One region of the Companilactobacillus paralimentarius genome, then DNA from elsewhere that is predicted to be linked to it. Evidence: predicted binding sites of a transcription regulator. Region 1 holds the regulator's gene; the other holds the start of a gene.
What was found. The regulator LexA, encoded in region 1, represses DNA repair genes until DNA is damaged. The targets are predictions, from matches to a motif close to CNAACANNTGTTNG.
Positions count from the first base shown of each region.

Region 2: the regulator LexA is predicted to act here: its motif matches at 4,406-4,419, upstream of parE (DNA topoisomerase IV subunit B).

Region 1 covers NZ_OY724131.1:1,018,338-1,026,222, forward strand. Annotated here, with positions in the region: gene ffh (signal recognition particle protein) at 1-808, shown strand, start outside; gene rpsP (30S ribosomal protein S16) at 1,082-1,354, shown strand; gene rimM (ribosome maturation factor RimM) at 1,421-1,936, shown strand; gene trmD (tRNA (guanosine(37)-N1)-methyltransferase TrmD) at 1,936-2,664, shown strand; gene rplS (50S ribosomal protein L19) at 2,778-3,131, shown strand; gene ACI6PB_RS04820 (histidine phosphatase family protein) at 3,219-3,839, opposite strand; gene lexA (transcriptional repressor LexA) at 3,923-4,546, opposite strand; gene ACI6PB_RS04830 (DUF896 domain-containing protein) at 4,641-4,883, shown strand; gene ACI6PB_RS04835 (YneF family protein) at 4,946-5,164, shown strand; gene purE (5-(carboxyamino)imidazole ribonucleotide mutase) at 5,405-5,890, shown strand; gene purK (5-(carboxyamino)imidazole ribonucleotide synthase) at 5,883-7,013, shown strand; gene purC (phosphoribosylaminoimidazolesuccinocarboxamide synthase) at 7,017-7,724, shown strand; gene purS (phosphoribosylformylglycinamidine synthase subunit PurS) at 7,731-7,885, shown strand, end outside.
Region 2 covers NZ_OY724131.1:1,422,335-1,430,219, reverse strand. Annotated here, with positions in the region: gene hslU (ATP-dependent protease ATPase subunit HslU) at 1-1,217, shown strand, start outside; gene ACI6PB_RS06855 (aldose 1-epimerase family protein) at 1,227-2,108, shown strand; gene ACI6PB_RS06850 (hypothetical protein) at 2,270-2,737, opposite strand; gene ACI6PB_RS06845 (DUF3862 domain-containing protein) at 2,818-3,522, opposite strand; gene plsY (glycerol-3-phosphate 1-O-acyltransferase PlsY) at 3,656-4,276, opposite strand; gene parE (DNA topoisomerase IV subunit B) at 4,487-6,490, shown strand; gene parC (DNA topoisomerase IV subunit A) at 6,501-7,885, shown strand, end outside.

The DNA of each region.
Region 1 (7,885 bases):
GGAGTTAGCTCATCCAGATGAAATCTTGTTTGTCGCTGATTCCATGACTGGTCAAGTAGCTGCTAAAGTAGCTGCTGGATTTGATGAACAATTGGATATCACCGGTGTTGTTTTAACTAAGTTAGATGGTGATACCCGTGGTGGTGCAGCACTTTCAATTCGTTCCGTTACTGGTAAACCAATTAAGTTTATTGGACAAGGTGAAAAACTAGATCAATTAGATGTTTTCCATCCGGATCGTATGGCCAACCGTATCCTTGGTATGGGTGATATGTTGACCTTGATTGAGAAAGCTCAATCAGATTATGATGAAAAACAAGCTAAAGAAGTAGCCGAAAAGATTCGAGAGAATAGTTTTGACTTTAATGACTTTATTGATCAAATGGATCAAATTCAAAAAATGGGTCCTTTGGATGAAATCATGAAGATGATCCCAGGTATGGCTAATAATCCAGCTTTAGCTAATATCAATATTGGTGAAAAGGATATTGCTCATTTAAAGGCAATTGTTTACTCTATGACACCAAAAGAACGTGAAGATCCTGATTTGTTAAATCCTTCAAGAAGAAGAAGAATTGCCAAGGGTTCAGGACAAAGTATTCAAAATGTTAACCGTATGATCAAACAATTCAAACAATCACGAGACATGATGAATAAGATGAGTAAAGGTAACATGGCTGGAATGGACCAACTTATGGGCAACGGTATGCAAGGACGTCTTGGTAAGATGGCAATGCATTCAATGGTCCGTAAGAGTAAGAAACGTAAGAAGAAACGCTTAAAGAAGATTAAACGATTCAAATCATAGAGTGCAGTAGAGAGCGGTCAGCCCACGAGGATCCGCCTAAGTATTGAAATTGCCCGCGTACCGTGTGGGTGATTCCAATACTGTAGCAAACCGCCCCTACGCAGCTCATTTCAAATAGAGAGCATAGTAAGCCCGTTTCCACTATTCAACATTGAACATTGGTTATTAAAAAATAAGAAATAAAAAAAGAGAGTGGTGTAAAGAAAAAAACTTTACACCACTTCTTTTTTTGTGTATACTAACAAAGTTAAGTATTTAGGAGGAAACAAACATATGTCAGTTAAAATTAGAATGAAACGTATGGGTAGCAAATTACGCCCATTTTATAGATTAGTTGTTGCAGATTCACGTTCACCACGTGATGGCCGCTTTATTGAACAAGTTGGTTACTACAACCCAATCTCACAACCAGAAGAAATCAAACTTGATGACGACAAGATCGTTGAATGGTTGAACAAAGGTGCACAACCTTCAGATACAGTTCGTCACTTGTTGAAACAACATGGTATTATGCAAAAGTTCCATGAAAGCAAGTTTACAAAATAGTTATTTTGATGGGGCCAGATAAAACGATGTTTTGTCAGGGTCCTATTTATTTATCACGGAGGAAAAATGACCGAAAAATTATATCGAGTTGGTACTATCGTCAATACGCATGGTATTAAAGGTGAATTAAGAGTCGTTCCAATTACAGATTTTCCAGAAGATCGTTTCAAGGCAGGTTCTAAGTTAGTCTTTAAAAAGAATAATTCTAGTGAAGAATTCACAGTAGAGTCAGCTCGTAAACATAAGAATTTTGTTCTTTTGAAACTAAAGGGATATGACAACATCAACGATGTTGAAAAGTATGTTAAATCAGAACTTTTTGCTAGTGGTGAATTAACTTCCGAATTAAACGAGGGTGAATTTCTTTATAAGCAAATCATTGGTTTGCAAGTAGTGGATAAAAACCTTGGTGAAATTGGAAAGATTACTGAGATCATGGAATTAGGTCCAAACGATGTTTGGGTTGTAAAAGGAACTAAATATAAGGAAGTTTTATTGCCTTATATTGAAGATGTTATTAAGAATGTTGATCTCGACAAGCAAATTGTTGAAGTCGAAATACCGGATGGATTGATAGATTAATGGATATTACAATTTTAAGCATTTTTCCAAGAATGTTTCAGGCGCTAAATGAATCTTTGATTGGTAAAGCTCAAGAAAGGGGACTCGTTAATATTGATGTAGTTGATTTTCGTGATTTTACAACGAATAAACAGCATCATGTTGACGATACAACCTATGGTGGTGGGGCAGGCATGCTTTTGCAAGCTCAACCAATTTACGATGCTATGGATTATGTCGAAACGAAAAAGCCAGGTCGGAAACGGGTAGTCCTACTCGATCCAGCTGGTAAAACTTTCAATACAAAAATGGCACGTGACTTTGCTAAAGAAGATCAATTAGTTTTTATTTGTGGACACTATGAAGGTTTTGATGAACGAGTTAAAGATCTAGTTACGGATGAAGTTTCAATCGGTGATTATATTTTGACTGGTGGTGAATTACCCACTATGAGTATGATTGATGCGACATTACGTTTTGTACCTGGAGTTTTAGGTAATTCGTTTTCTGCTGAGGAAGAATCGTTTTCGAACGGCTTGTTAGAGTATCCACAGTATACTAAACCAGCTGATTTCCGTGGTAAGAAGGTTCCAGATGTTTTGACAAGTGGTGATCATGAAAAGATTCGTCTTTGGAGATTAACACAAGCCTTGAAAAAAACTTTGGAACGTCGACCAGATTTATTGGAAACTGCAAAGCTGACGGATGAAGAAAAGAAATTACTCAGAAAAATTCGTCAAAATATATAGTTTACAAGTTCGTCCAAATAAAGTATCATTGTAAGAGTGTTTGGACACATATTAACGATATTCCGCTGTATGTCAGAGATATATAAGAGTGTCGAATTAGGGAGAAATTATTCATGAATGAATTAATTCAAGATATTACAAAAGAACAATTACGTTCTGACATTCCTGACTTCCGTAGCGGTGACACTATTCGTGTACATGCTAAGGTTGTTGAAGGTACTCGTGAACGTATTCAATTATTCGAAGGTGTCGTAATCAAGAGACATGGCTCAGGTATCAGTGCTACATACACTGTACGTAAGATGAGTAATGGTGTTGGTGTTGAAAGAACATTCCCATTGAACACACCTCGTGTAGAACAAATTGAAGTTATCAGACATGGTCGTGTACGTCGTAGCAAGCTTTACTACCTACGTGCTCGTACAGGTAAGGCTGCTCGTATTAAGGAACGTCGTCGCGACATCTAATTAATACATTTTAATGCAACTAAACTTCAAAAAATAAACCATCACGTTGAATTTTATAATTCAATGATGGTTTATTTTTTTATATATTTAATTGAAAATCTGATTGAAATATTCCAAGTAAAATTTTTGATCTTTTGGAGTTGCAACAATTTTAGTAACACTAGTATTTCGAGGCTCGGGGATACTCATCATGTCCTGGGGTTTAAGAACATCTAACGCGGCGGCCTTAACAGTAAAACCGTGTGTAACGCAGATAAGTTTGTCATTGGGGTATTTATTCAGGGCATCTTCTAAAAAGCCGTGTACCCGTGTAACAACGTCTTCAAATCGTTCTCCATCGGTGGCATACTTCGTATAGAATGGTAAAACGTCATTCCAATATTCATTGTAGGCATCAGGATGAATTTTCTTTAAATCAGCATTTTTTTGTCCGTCCCATTGTCCATAAGATATTTCCACCAATCTTTTATCATAAGAGATTGGTAAATTGGCCTGTTTATTCAAAATTGTAGCTGTCTGTTGAGCACGCTTTAAAGGGCTACAGATAATACGATCTGCAAAGCTGATATCAAAATTCTGAGCCAGAGTCTGGGCTTGTTGTTGACCGTGATCATTTAAGTAAGTCATTTCGGTATTAATATTGCCTTGTTTCATTTTCATCACGTTGGCTTTAGTTTGTCCATGACGGATGAGATAGAATTCAGTCATAATTTCTCCCTCGTGGTTAAATTATTATCTATTATAGAAGAAGTTTTGCAGATAATAAAAAAATCACTCCGCAAAAGAGTGATTTAAAAAATTTGTGAACGATATAATCCAACAACTTTACCAAGTATCTCTACGTTATCTAAGATAATTGGATCCATTGTATCGTTTTCAGGTTGTAGGCGGTAATGTCCATTTTCTTGATAGAATCTCTTGCAAGTGGCTTCGATATCTTCAGTCATAGCGATAACAATTTCACCATTATTGGCAAAATTTTGTTCATGTACTATAACGTGGTCACCATTGTAAATACCACAATTGATCATACTTTCTCCGTGAATTTCAAGCATGAATAATTCACCAGAATCACGATTTAAGTCAGGTGGAATTGGAAAATATCCATCGGGATTACGTTCAGCTGTGATTGGTTGTCCAGCAGCAACAGTACCGAGGATAGGAATTTGTTTTGATTTGATACCGATGGAATTTAAACCTGCACCAGTAAGTTCGATTGCCCTAGGTTTAGTAGGGTCACGTTGAATAAAACCTTTTTTTTCAAGACGAGATAGATGACCATGTACCGTTGATGTAGATGATAAGTCTACAGCTTCGCAGATTTCTCTGACAGTGGGCGGATATCCATGTTCATCTAAATAATCATAAATACATTGTAGAATTTGTGACTGTTTAGAGCCTTCAGCTTTTGACATTAGAACACCTCATTGTTAATATCTTAATTAGATTGTATCAAAATATGAATACAAGTTCAAACAAGTGTTCGATATAATGGGGAGAGTTAAAATTATGAACGAACAAGAAGAATTGCTCAAAAAAATTAATAAATTAGCTCATAAGGCTAAAGATGGAACTATTACTAAAGAAGAAGAAGATCAACAAGCCGAACTTAGAAAAGAATATTTGAAGAATTTTCGTGCCAGTTTTAGATCCCAACTTGAAATGACACGTGTGTTTGATAAGCAAGGAAATGAGGTCACACCGGAGAAAGTTAGAGAGATTCAACGTAAAAAAGGTTTACGTGACGATTAACACTTTCAATTAGAGTGATTTTTTTGTAATATTAATAGATGTATGGAAAGGGTGAAACATAAATGGGAACAACAATAATCGTTGGTATTATAGCCTTATTAATCGGTTTAGTTGGTGGATTCTTTATTGCCAGATGGTATATGAAGAAGTACTTCCAAGATAATCCACCAATCAGCGCAGATATGATTAAGCAAATGATGGCTCAAATGGGACAAAAACCATCACAAAAGAAACTTAACCAATTAATGAGTACTATGAAAGCATCACAAAAAAAGAAGTAGTAAGTTAAATTAATAGACGATATGCATATTTTAATATGTGTATCGTCTATTTTTTTGTCTAAAAAATCAATTGCTCTTTATTTACGAACTATGATATTAATAATATCTAAAAAAATCTAAATGAAAACGATAAATGCGAATATTAATTAAAAATAATTGAATTAAATACGTGTTTTGTATTGAAAGAATTTTCATATCTTGATAGAATTTGGTTACCAAAGACAGAAAGGTGGAAAACCAATGAGTGATGTAGCGATAGTTATGGGATCAATTTCGGATTTACAAGTTATGCAGAACACAGTTGATGTTTTGAAAGACTTACAGGTCAGTTATGAAGTCAAAGTGATCTCAGCACATAGAACTCCTCAAGAGATGCTGGATTTTGCAAAAACGGCACGTTCTAATAACTTTAAAGTGATAATAGCAGGTGCAGGAGGCGCCGCTCATTTACCAGGAATGATTGCTTCATCAACTAGCTTGCCAGTTATCGGTGTTCCAGTACCATCTAGATATTTAAAAGGGATGGATTCTTTATTGTCAATTGTCCAAATGCCTGCTGGTGTTCCAGTGGCAACAGTCTCTATTGGTGAAGCTGGAGCTAAGAATGCTGCCATCATGGCGACAAAGATCTGTGCTTTACAAAATCAAGATTATGAACTTTCTCTGAATGGTTACACCAAGGCCATGCATGATAAGTCATTGGAAAGTGGGAAAAATCTTGACTAAAACAATCTTACCGGGTGCAACCATCGGAATTATCGGCGGGGGTCAACTCGGACAAATGATGTCTTTTTCAGCAAAGGAAATGGGTTATAAAGTTATTGTTCTCGATCCCACGCCAAATTGTCCAGCAGCACAAGTTTCCGACGATCAAATTGTTGCTGCATATGACGATTTAGCTCAATTGATTGAATTAGCCAAGCGTTGTGATGTTTTGACTTATGAATTTGAGAACGTCGATGCTGAAACAATCAATGAGGTGAAAAAATATACAGAAGTGCCTCAGGGTACTAAGGCTTTAACAATTACTCAAGATCGCGTTTCTGAAAAGAATTTTATTGAAAAAAGTGGTTTTTCAACAGTTCCGCATGTTGTTATCAATAATATTTTTGAATATCATCGTGCTGTTGAGAAATTAGGAACTCCAGTAATTGTAAAAACTACTCGTGGTGGCTATGACGGTAAAGGCCAGATTCTGATCGAAGATCCTGAAAAGGTTTGTTATGCCGATATTGAAGAATTATTGATGCATGGAACTTGTATCGTTGAAAAAAAGATTGCCTTGAAAAAAGAAGTCTCAGTTGTTGTCGCGGCTAATAGTTCTCAACAAACTTCTATTTTCCCCGTTATTGAAAATATTCATCGTCATAATATTCTGCACCTAAGTAGTTGTCCAGCAGAGATTAGTACAGAAACCGAAAATGAGATTTACCAAATTGGTGAGAAGTTAGCTCAAAATTTAGAATTAGTCGGTACTATGTGTATTGAATTCTTCATTTCTACGATAAATGAAGTTTTTGTTAATGAAATTGCTCCACGTCCGCATAATTCAGGTCATTTAACAATTGAATCGTGCAATATTTCTCAATTTGATGCTCATATCCGTGGTGTTTGTAATCTGGCAATGCCAAAAGTTCGACTTCTACAATCAGCAGTTATGGTCAATCTATTAGGACAGCATTTACAGCCAGCTAAGGAAGTTTTACCAGAACACACTGAATGGCATTTTCATGATTACGGTAAAGCTGAAAGTAAAAATAATCGTAAAATGGGTCATATTACAATTTTGAGTGACGATTTACGAGAAACAAAGAGTTCTGTTGAAAAAAATTCGATTTGGGATGTGTAAATCATGACTGAAAATAATTTACTTTATGAAGGTAAAGCTAAGAACGTTTATAAAACAGACAAAGAAAATGAACTTTTGATGGTCTATAAAGATCAAGCAACGGCCTTTAATGGCAAGAAAAAAGAAGTGTTACCGGGTAAAGGTGTTTTGAATTGCCGTATTTCTACTTTGGTATTTGATTATTTGATTAAAAATGGCGTAAAAACTCATTTGATTGAAAATCTATCAGATCATGAACAATTAGTTCAAAAGAGTGAAGTTTTCCCATTAGAAGTAGTTTTGAGAAATATTGGTTCAGGTAGTTTTGTACGTAAATTCCACCTTGAAGATGGTTTGAAGTTGAGAGAACCAATTATTGAGTTTTATTACAAGAGCGATGCATTAGATGATCCTTTTATCAATGAGTCGCAAATTCATGCTTTGCGTATCGCGGATAAAGAGGAGATAGCTCGGATCAAGCAGATGACACTAGAAATCAATCAACTATTAATTCCGTTTTTTGCCCAAAGTGATTTTGATTTAGTTGACTTCAAATTGGAGTTTGGAAAAGTTAATAATGAAATTATTTTAGTAGATGAATTTTCACCGGATAACTGTCGTTTGTGGGATAAGACAAGTCATCATTCGATGGATAAAGATGTTTTTCGTAAGCATGAAGGCGATTTAGTTAAGACGTATCACTCAGTTTTAGAAAGATTGACAACACGATAGGAGTAAATGATGAAATTAGTTAAAGTTTATGTGACACTCAAACCCTCTGTTTTAGATGCCCAAGGAGAGGCGATTAAATCAGCTATTCAGACTATGGATTATGACAAAGTTTCTGGTGTCCATATGGGAAAATACTTCGAATTGAATTTTGAAGATTATCC
Region 2 (7,885 bases), 400 kb from region 1:
TTAATGCTCCTTTTGTTAAAGTAGAGGCTACTAAGTTTACTGAAGTTGGTTACGTTGGTCGTGATGTTGAATCAATGGTTCGTGACCTAGTTAGTGTTGCTGTTTCAATGGTTGAAAAAGAAAAGATTGATGATATCAGACCAGAAGTTCGCCGCGATGTTGATAAGAAACTGGTTAAATTATTAGCTCCTGGTGTTAAAAAAGAACAGAAACAAAATAATAATGATTTCATGAGCATGCTTAACAACATGCAAAATGGTGGAGGCCAAGCTTTAGGTAATATCTTTAATAATGCCGATACAGTTGACGACGATCCTGATGCTAATGCTGAGGTTACAGATGATATTCGTAATCAACGTTTGTCAGTTAAAGAACAATTAGATAAAGGCTTACTTGAAGATGAAGAAGTAACTATTAAGGTCGAAGAATCTAAAAAAGTTGGTCCTATGGATGATCAAATGGGACAAATGGGTCTTGATATGAGCGGTATGATGGATTCATTAATGCCTAAGAAGACTATTACTAGAACTTTACCTGTTAAAGAAGCACGTGAATTGTTGATTCAACAGGAATCTCAAAAACGTATTGATCATGATGAAATTTATCAAAAAGCTATTGAAAGAACTCAAAACAACGGAATTATCTTTATTGATGAATTTGATAAAATTGCTGCCGGAGATAAAAAGACTTCAGGTGAAGTCTCTCGTGAAGGTGTTCAACGTGACATTTTGCCTATCGTTGAAGGCTCACGAATTAATACCAAGTATGGTCCAGTTGACACTGACCACATTCTCTTTATTGCTAGTGGTGCCTTTGCTGAAAGCAAGCCAAGTGATTTAATTGCTGAATTGCAAGGACGTTTCCCAATTCGTGTTGAATTACAAGACTTGACTGAAGATGACTTCATTCAAATTTTGACAAAACCAGACAATGCTTTAACAAAACAATATGTTGCGCTTACAAGAGCTGATGGAATACATTTAACATTTACTAAAGAATCAGTTGAAGAGATTGCAAAAATTGCTTTTGAGTTAAATAATAGTAACCAAAACATTGGCGCAAGAAGACTTTCAACTGTATTAGAGAAGATCCTAGCTGATATTCTCTATGAAGGTCCTGATATGCAAATGGGAGATATTACTATTACACGTGAATATGTTCGTGAACAAGTTGGTAAGATTGCCAGCGATCAAGATCTTTCACGTTACATTCTATAGGGGGCAATTATGACAGTCTATCAATTAAAAAATGATTTTTTAACAGTTAAGGTGGAGTCTTTAGGCGCTGAAGTAATCAGTGTCAAGAATACTAAAGGGGTAGAATTCATGTGGCAAGCTAACCCTAATGTTTGGGGAAGACATGCGCCAGTATTATTCCCAATTGTTGGTCGTTTAAAAGATAATCATTATTATATTGACGATAAAGAATATCATATGACACAACATGGGTTTGCTAGAGATCAAGAGTTTGCACTCGATTCTCAATCAGATTCTAAATTGGTCTTGAGTCTAACAACAAGTGAAGCTAGTTTAGAAAAATACCCATATCACTTTAAGTTAAGAATCGTTTATCAATTAGTTAAGGAAACACTTCAGATTTCTTACTTAGTTGATAGTTTGGAAGAATCAGAGGATATGTACTTTTCAATTGGTGCACATCCCGGATTTTCAGTGCCTTTCGAGAAGGGGTTGAATTATGAAGATTTTACTGTCAAAGTTGACCCTAAGGAAACTAGAACTTTGATTCCGATTAATGGTGAAACAGGAAATATTGATCTTAACAATGAAAAGAAAGTTGATAATCAAGACTTTCCATTGAGTCATGAAGCTTTTGTTAATGATGCAATTGTTTATCGGTTGAATGAACCAACACAAGTGACGATTTCAAGTGATAAAAGTGAACATCAAGTTATTCTAGATACAGGTAACGCTAAATTCTTTGGTATGTGGTCCTCATATCCCACAGAAGGCAATTTTATGTGTATTGAACCTTGGTGGGGGATTGCTGATAAAAACGATAGTGACAATCAATTAAAGACCAAATACGGTATTAACCGTTTAGCACCTAATGAACAGTTCAAAGCATATTTCAGCATATCGGTGAAATAAGAATAAAAGTCCTAATGCCATTAAGGTATTAGGACTTTTTATGTACAACGTTTAATAGAGTGGCGATAAAAGAATTAAAGGTACAATTTCAATCTATTTTTAAAAAGGTATCCTGAATAAGGAAAATACTTTACTCTAGGATACCTTTTTAAATTAATTTTTTATTTATGGTTTCGTCTTTGACGATATTGAGCTCTAGTAGGCATGGAATTAGATCCTTGATTAGAAGAATAATTATTAACTTGGCTCTGATGTTTTATACTACTATTACTGCTAATTTTATTGGCAATAATATGCCAAATCAAGAAGCCAAAACCAATAATAAACCCAAGTATGATCCAAACTAGTAAATCCTGATATACTTTATCAGAGTTTGCTAGACCAACGATTCCAAATAGTCCTAATATAATTGCATTAGCTATGTCCCCACCAAGACCGTTTTTCTTTCTAGTAACAATGTATACAATTCCTGTAGCGAGAAAGCCAATTGCCATTATAATACCGGCAGATCCACTGGTATTTCCTTTATTCTCAACTGTATTAACAAATCCAGCGGCCATACTTTCGAAAAAAATAAATAGAGATAAAACAATCATAAGTATGCCAATGACTAATTTAGTAACTTTCAAGATTTAACCCCCCATACGTTATCTTTATAAGAATATTGTATGACATAGTGAAAATGATATACAGTGATTTACTTAGGTCATTATTTTAATCCTGTTTGGCTTTTACCACTGACATTACCATTAGTAAAATTGATTGTGCAGTTAGCACCATCTTCGCCGTCTAATCCAGTTGTATATTTATATATTGTGTTTGTAGTACCATCAACATTTGTTTCAGAGTAATAATTAGGTTTGCCAAGTGTTTGAGTAACTTGATCAGTTGTTTGATCGTTATCAATTTTGGCATAATCGACTAGAGTAATTTTAGAATTTCGATCAACCATAAGGCCAGAGATAGTTTTTTCAATAGCGTGATCATTATAAAATTGTACGATCAGTTTGGAATTCTTAGTACCGTTAGCGATTTTAGACCATGTTTCCATATTAGTCTGTTTATCATTTACCTTGCTTACAGTACTAGTTTTAGATTTACCAAAGAATTTCGTTAAAATATCTAAAGATAGACCGTCCTTGTCACTGATATAAATGCTATTGTACTGTTTTAAAGTTATCCCTGAAGTGGTTACTGATTTTTTCTTCTTTTTGGGTTTGGTCTTTGAAGTAGTAGTTTTCTTTTGAACATTCGAAGTATTTTCCTGGGAATGAGAATATAAATAATAACCGCCAGCACCTCCACCAACAATTAAAAGAATAATTATGATCCAAAACCACCATCTTTGATAGAAAGATTTTTTAAGACCATTTGAACGACGATATTCGGATCTACTAGGATATTTTTTATCCATTGTCATGTTCCCCCTAAACGGTGCTAATCACTTTAATCATATTTTATCAGTAACTAGGGCTTTTGAGGATTAATTTAAAGAAAATGAAAGAAAAAAACGGCCAATTTAAATGGTCGTTTTTTAGAATTAGTAATTATTTTTGTTGTTCCTTTTGTTGTTTCTTATATCTCAAACCAATTGGAACTAAATTTTCTTTTCCTTTGAGTAGTCGCTTGATATTGGGAATATGACGTACATAAATAATAACAGTAATAATGGCGGCAACGGTAGTTAGAATCCAATCGTGAAGGAATAAGGTGGCAATCGTAAAGAATAATATCGTGGTCAAACTAGCAACACTGACCATGCTGGTTGTATAAACGATTGTGGCAAGAAAAGCAAAACAGATGACAAATAGTAGAGGATTATAAGCCAAAAGTATTCCTGCACTGGTTGCGACAGCTTTTCCACCACGGAATTTAAGGAAGATGGAGAAACAATGTCCGATAACGGCAAAAATACCGATGAATAAAATCCAGTGACGATCGAGATTAAAGAAGACTGGCATCAATGCACCTAAAGTTCCCTTTAAAATATCGATAACTAGGACAACTGTTCCGGCAAATTTGCCAAAAACACGATAAGCATTGGTAGTCCCTACGTTTCCACTACCGTAATCAAAAATATTTTTATGAAAGAAAACTTTTCCAACGATATAGGCAGTTGGAAATGAGCCAATTAGATAGGCTAATATTGCACAAATGAGAAGTTTCATCAAAAAATCACTCTCTTAGCTTTATTTTTTTGGTATATTGTATTTCTATGGTGCTTTTATTAGAGAATTATAAATACCAACCTAGACATTATCCACTATTTTGTTAGAAATTAAAAGATTTCTTATGTACGAACATATATTCGTGTTAAGGTAATAGTGTTATAATATTGAAATATTGCACTACGTAGTAAATGAAAAGGAATGATATAAATGCCAAAATCATCTTATGATGATTCGTCAATTCAAATCCTTGAAGGATTAGAAGCTGTACGAAAAAGACCAGGTATGTACATTGGTTCCACTGATTCACGTGGATTACATCACTTGGTATATGAAATTGTCGATAATGCAGTCGATGAAGCTCTATCAGGATTTGGTAAAGAAATCAACGTTACTATCAATGAAGACAGTAGTATTACTGTCGTTGATCATGGACGTGGAATGCCAACAGGGATGCACGCTAGTGGTAAACCAACTATTGAAGTAATTTTGACGGTTCTGCATGCTGGTGGTAAATTCTCAGAGAATAGTTACAAGACGTCTGGTGGACTGCACGGTGTTGGTTCTTCAGTTGTTAATGCTTTGTCAGAATGGATGACCGTTCGAGTTGTTCGTGATCACAAAGTTTATGAAGAACGTTTTGAAAATGGTGGTCATCCAGTTGGAACTTTGAAAAAGACAGGTACTACCAAGGAGGATAGCGGAACGACTATAAGCTTTAAACCAGATGCTACTATCTTTCAAACAACAAAATTTAACTATGATACATTAGCTGAAAGATTACGGGAATCAGCTTTCTTGTTAAAGGGCGTTAAATTCACTATTACTGATAAACGTGGTGAAGAAGAGAAACAAGATATTTTCCATTACGAAGATGGTATTCAATCATTTGTAAAGTATTTGAACGAAGGAAAAGATGCTTTAGGTGGTATTTTCTACGTTGAAGGTACTAACTCTGACATTGAAATTGAATTTTCTGGTCAATATAATGATGGTTATTCGGAGAACATCATCTCGTTTGTTAATAATGTTCGTACTGCTGATGGTGGGACACATGAAGCCGGAATGAAGTCTGGATTGACTAAAGCCTTTAATGATTATGCTCGTAAGGTAGGATTGTTAAAGGAAAACAGTAAGAATTTGGAAGGTAGCGATGTTCGTGAAGGGCTATCAGCTATTATTTCAGTTCGAATTCCTGAAGAGATTCTTCAATTTGAGGGTCAAACAAAGGGCAAATTGGGAACTCCTCAAGCTAGATCAGCTGTTGACCAACTAGTTTATGAACAAATGAGCTTTTATCTATTGGAGAATGGTGAACAGGCTCAAATGTTAGTCAAAAAGGCTTTGAAGGCCCGAGAAGCTCGTGATGCTGCTCGTAAGGCTCGTGAGAGTACTCGTAGTGGTAAAAAGAATAAAAAAACTGATGGTTTGCTTTCTGGTAAACTAACTCCTGCTCAATCCAAGAATCCTGATAAGAATGAATTGTTTCTTGTCGAGGGTGATTCAGCCGGTGGTTCTGCAAAACAGGGACGAGATCGTAAGTTCCAAGCTATCTTGCCTTTGCGTGGTAAAGTTTTAAATACTCAAAAAGCCAAGTTAGAAGATATTTATAAAAACGAAGAAATCAATACTATGATTTATACAATTGGTGCCGGTGTTGGTGCCGATTTCAAATTAGAAGATCGTAATTATGACAAAGTTATTATCATGACTGATGCCGATGATGATGGCTCACATATTCAAATCTTGTTGTTGACTTTCTTCTATCGTTACATGCGTCCGTTAGTTGAATCAGGACATGTCTATATTGCTTTGTCACCACTTTACAAGCTTCAAAAGGGTAAAGGTGCTAAAACTAAAATTGAATATGCCTGGACTCCAGATGAACTTCAAAAAGACATCGAAAAGATGGGTAAAGGTTATGAATTGCAACGTTTCAAAGGTTTAGGTGAAATGAATGCCGATCAACTTTGGAAGACAACAATGGATCCAACAAATCGTATCCTAATCAGAGTTAACATTGATGATGCTGCTTTGGCTGAACGTCGTGTAACAACTCTGATGGGTGATAAAGTTAAGCCTAGACGTGATTGGATCGAAGATAATGTTCGTTTCAATGGAACTGAAGAAGGCGACAATATCTTGGAAAAAGTTGATGATGATACTGATCCTATCGATAGTAAACTTGTCGACGATTTATTGAATAAGGAATAGGTGATATATAGTGACTGAAAATTCTCCTAAAATTCAAGATATCTCGCTCGAAAAAATCATGGGAGATCGATTTGCGAGATATTCAAAATCAATTATTCAAGAAAGAGCGTTACCAGATATTCGTGACGGTTTGAAACCTGTTCAACGAAGAATTCTCTATTCAATGTTTTTGGATGGTAATACTTATGACAAAGGCTTTCGTAAGTCAGCCAAGGGTGTTGGTAACGTTATGGGTAATTTCCATCCCCATGGTGATTCCTCAATTTACGAGGCAATGGTTCGTTTGTCTCAAGATTGGAAATTGCGTAATCCTTTGATTGAAATGCATGGTAACAATGGTTCGATGGATGGTGATCCACCAGCTGCTATGCGTTATACTGAAGCACGTTTAAGTAAGATTTCAACTGAAATGTTACGTGATATCAACAAAGATACTGTTGATGAAGAATGGAACTTTGATGATACTGAAAAAGAGCCTAAAGTTTTACCAGCACGTTTTCCTAATTTATTAGTTAACGGTGCTACCGGAATTTCAGCTGGTTATGCTACAGAAATTCCACCTCACAATTTAGGTGAAGTTATTGATGCCACAATCAAAATGATTGATAATCCTGATATTACTTTGGACGAATTGATGAAGATCGTTAAGGGGCCAGATTTTCCAACTGGTGGTATTTTACAAGGTAAGCAAGGGATTAAAGATGCCTATACAAGTGGTCGAGGACGTGTCTACATTCGTTCTAAGACTTCGATTCAAGAGATTCGTGGACACAAGTCTCAAATCGTTATTACTGAAATTCCTTACGAAGTTAATAAGGCTCAACTGGTTAAGAAGATGGATGAAATTCGTGTTCTTAAGAAAGTTGAAGGAATCGCTGAGGTACGTGATGAGAGTGATCGCCAGGGATTATCAATTGTTGTTGAATTGAAACGTGATGTTGATGCTAATGGTATCTTGAACTATTTGTTTAAGAACACTGATTTGCAAGTTTCGTATAACTTTAATATGGTTGCCATTGCTGACATGCGTCCTCAACAGGTCGGTTTGATTCAAATCTTGAAGGAATATATTAAACATCAAGAAGAAGTCGTCCTACGTCGCAGTAGATTTGACTTGAATAAGGCTAAGAAGCGCCTTCATATTGTTGAAGGGTTGATCAAGGCTTTATCGATCTTGGATAAAGTTATTAAGACTATCCGTTCAAGTAAGAATAAGTCTGATGCTAAGAACAATTTGATTAAGAGTTATAAATTTAGTGATGAACAAGCCGAAGCTATCGTTTCTTTGCAGTTATATCGTTTAACTAATACTGATGTAACGGAATTAGAAAAGGAAGATGCTGAGCTTCATAAGCAAATCGATCATTTAAACGGAATTATTGATAACCACACTAC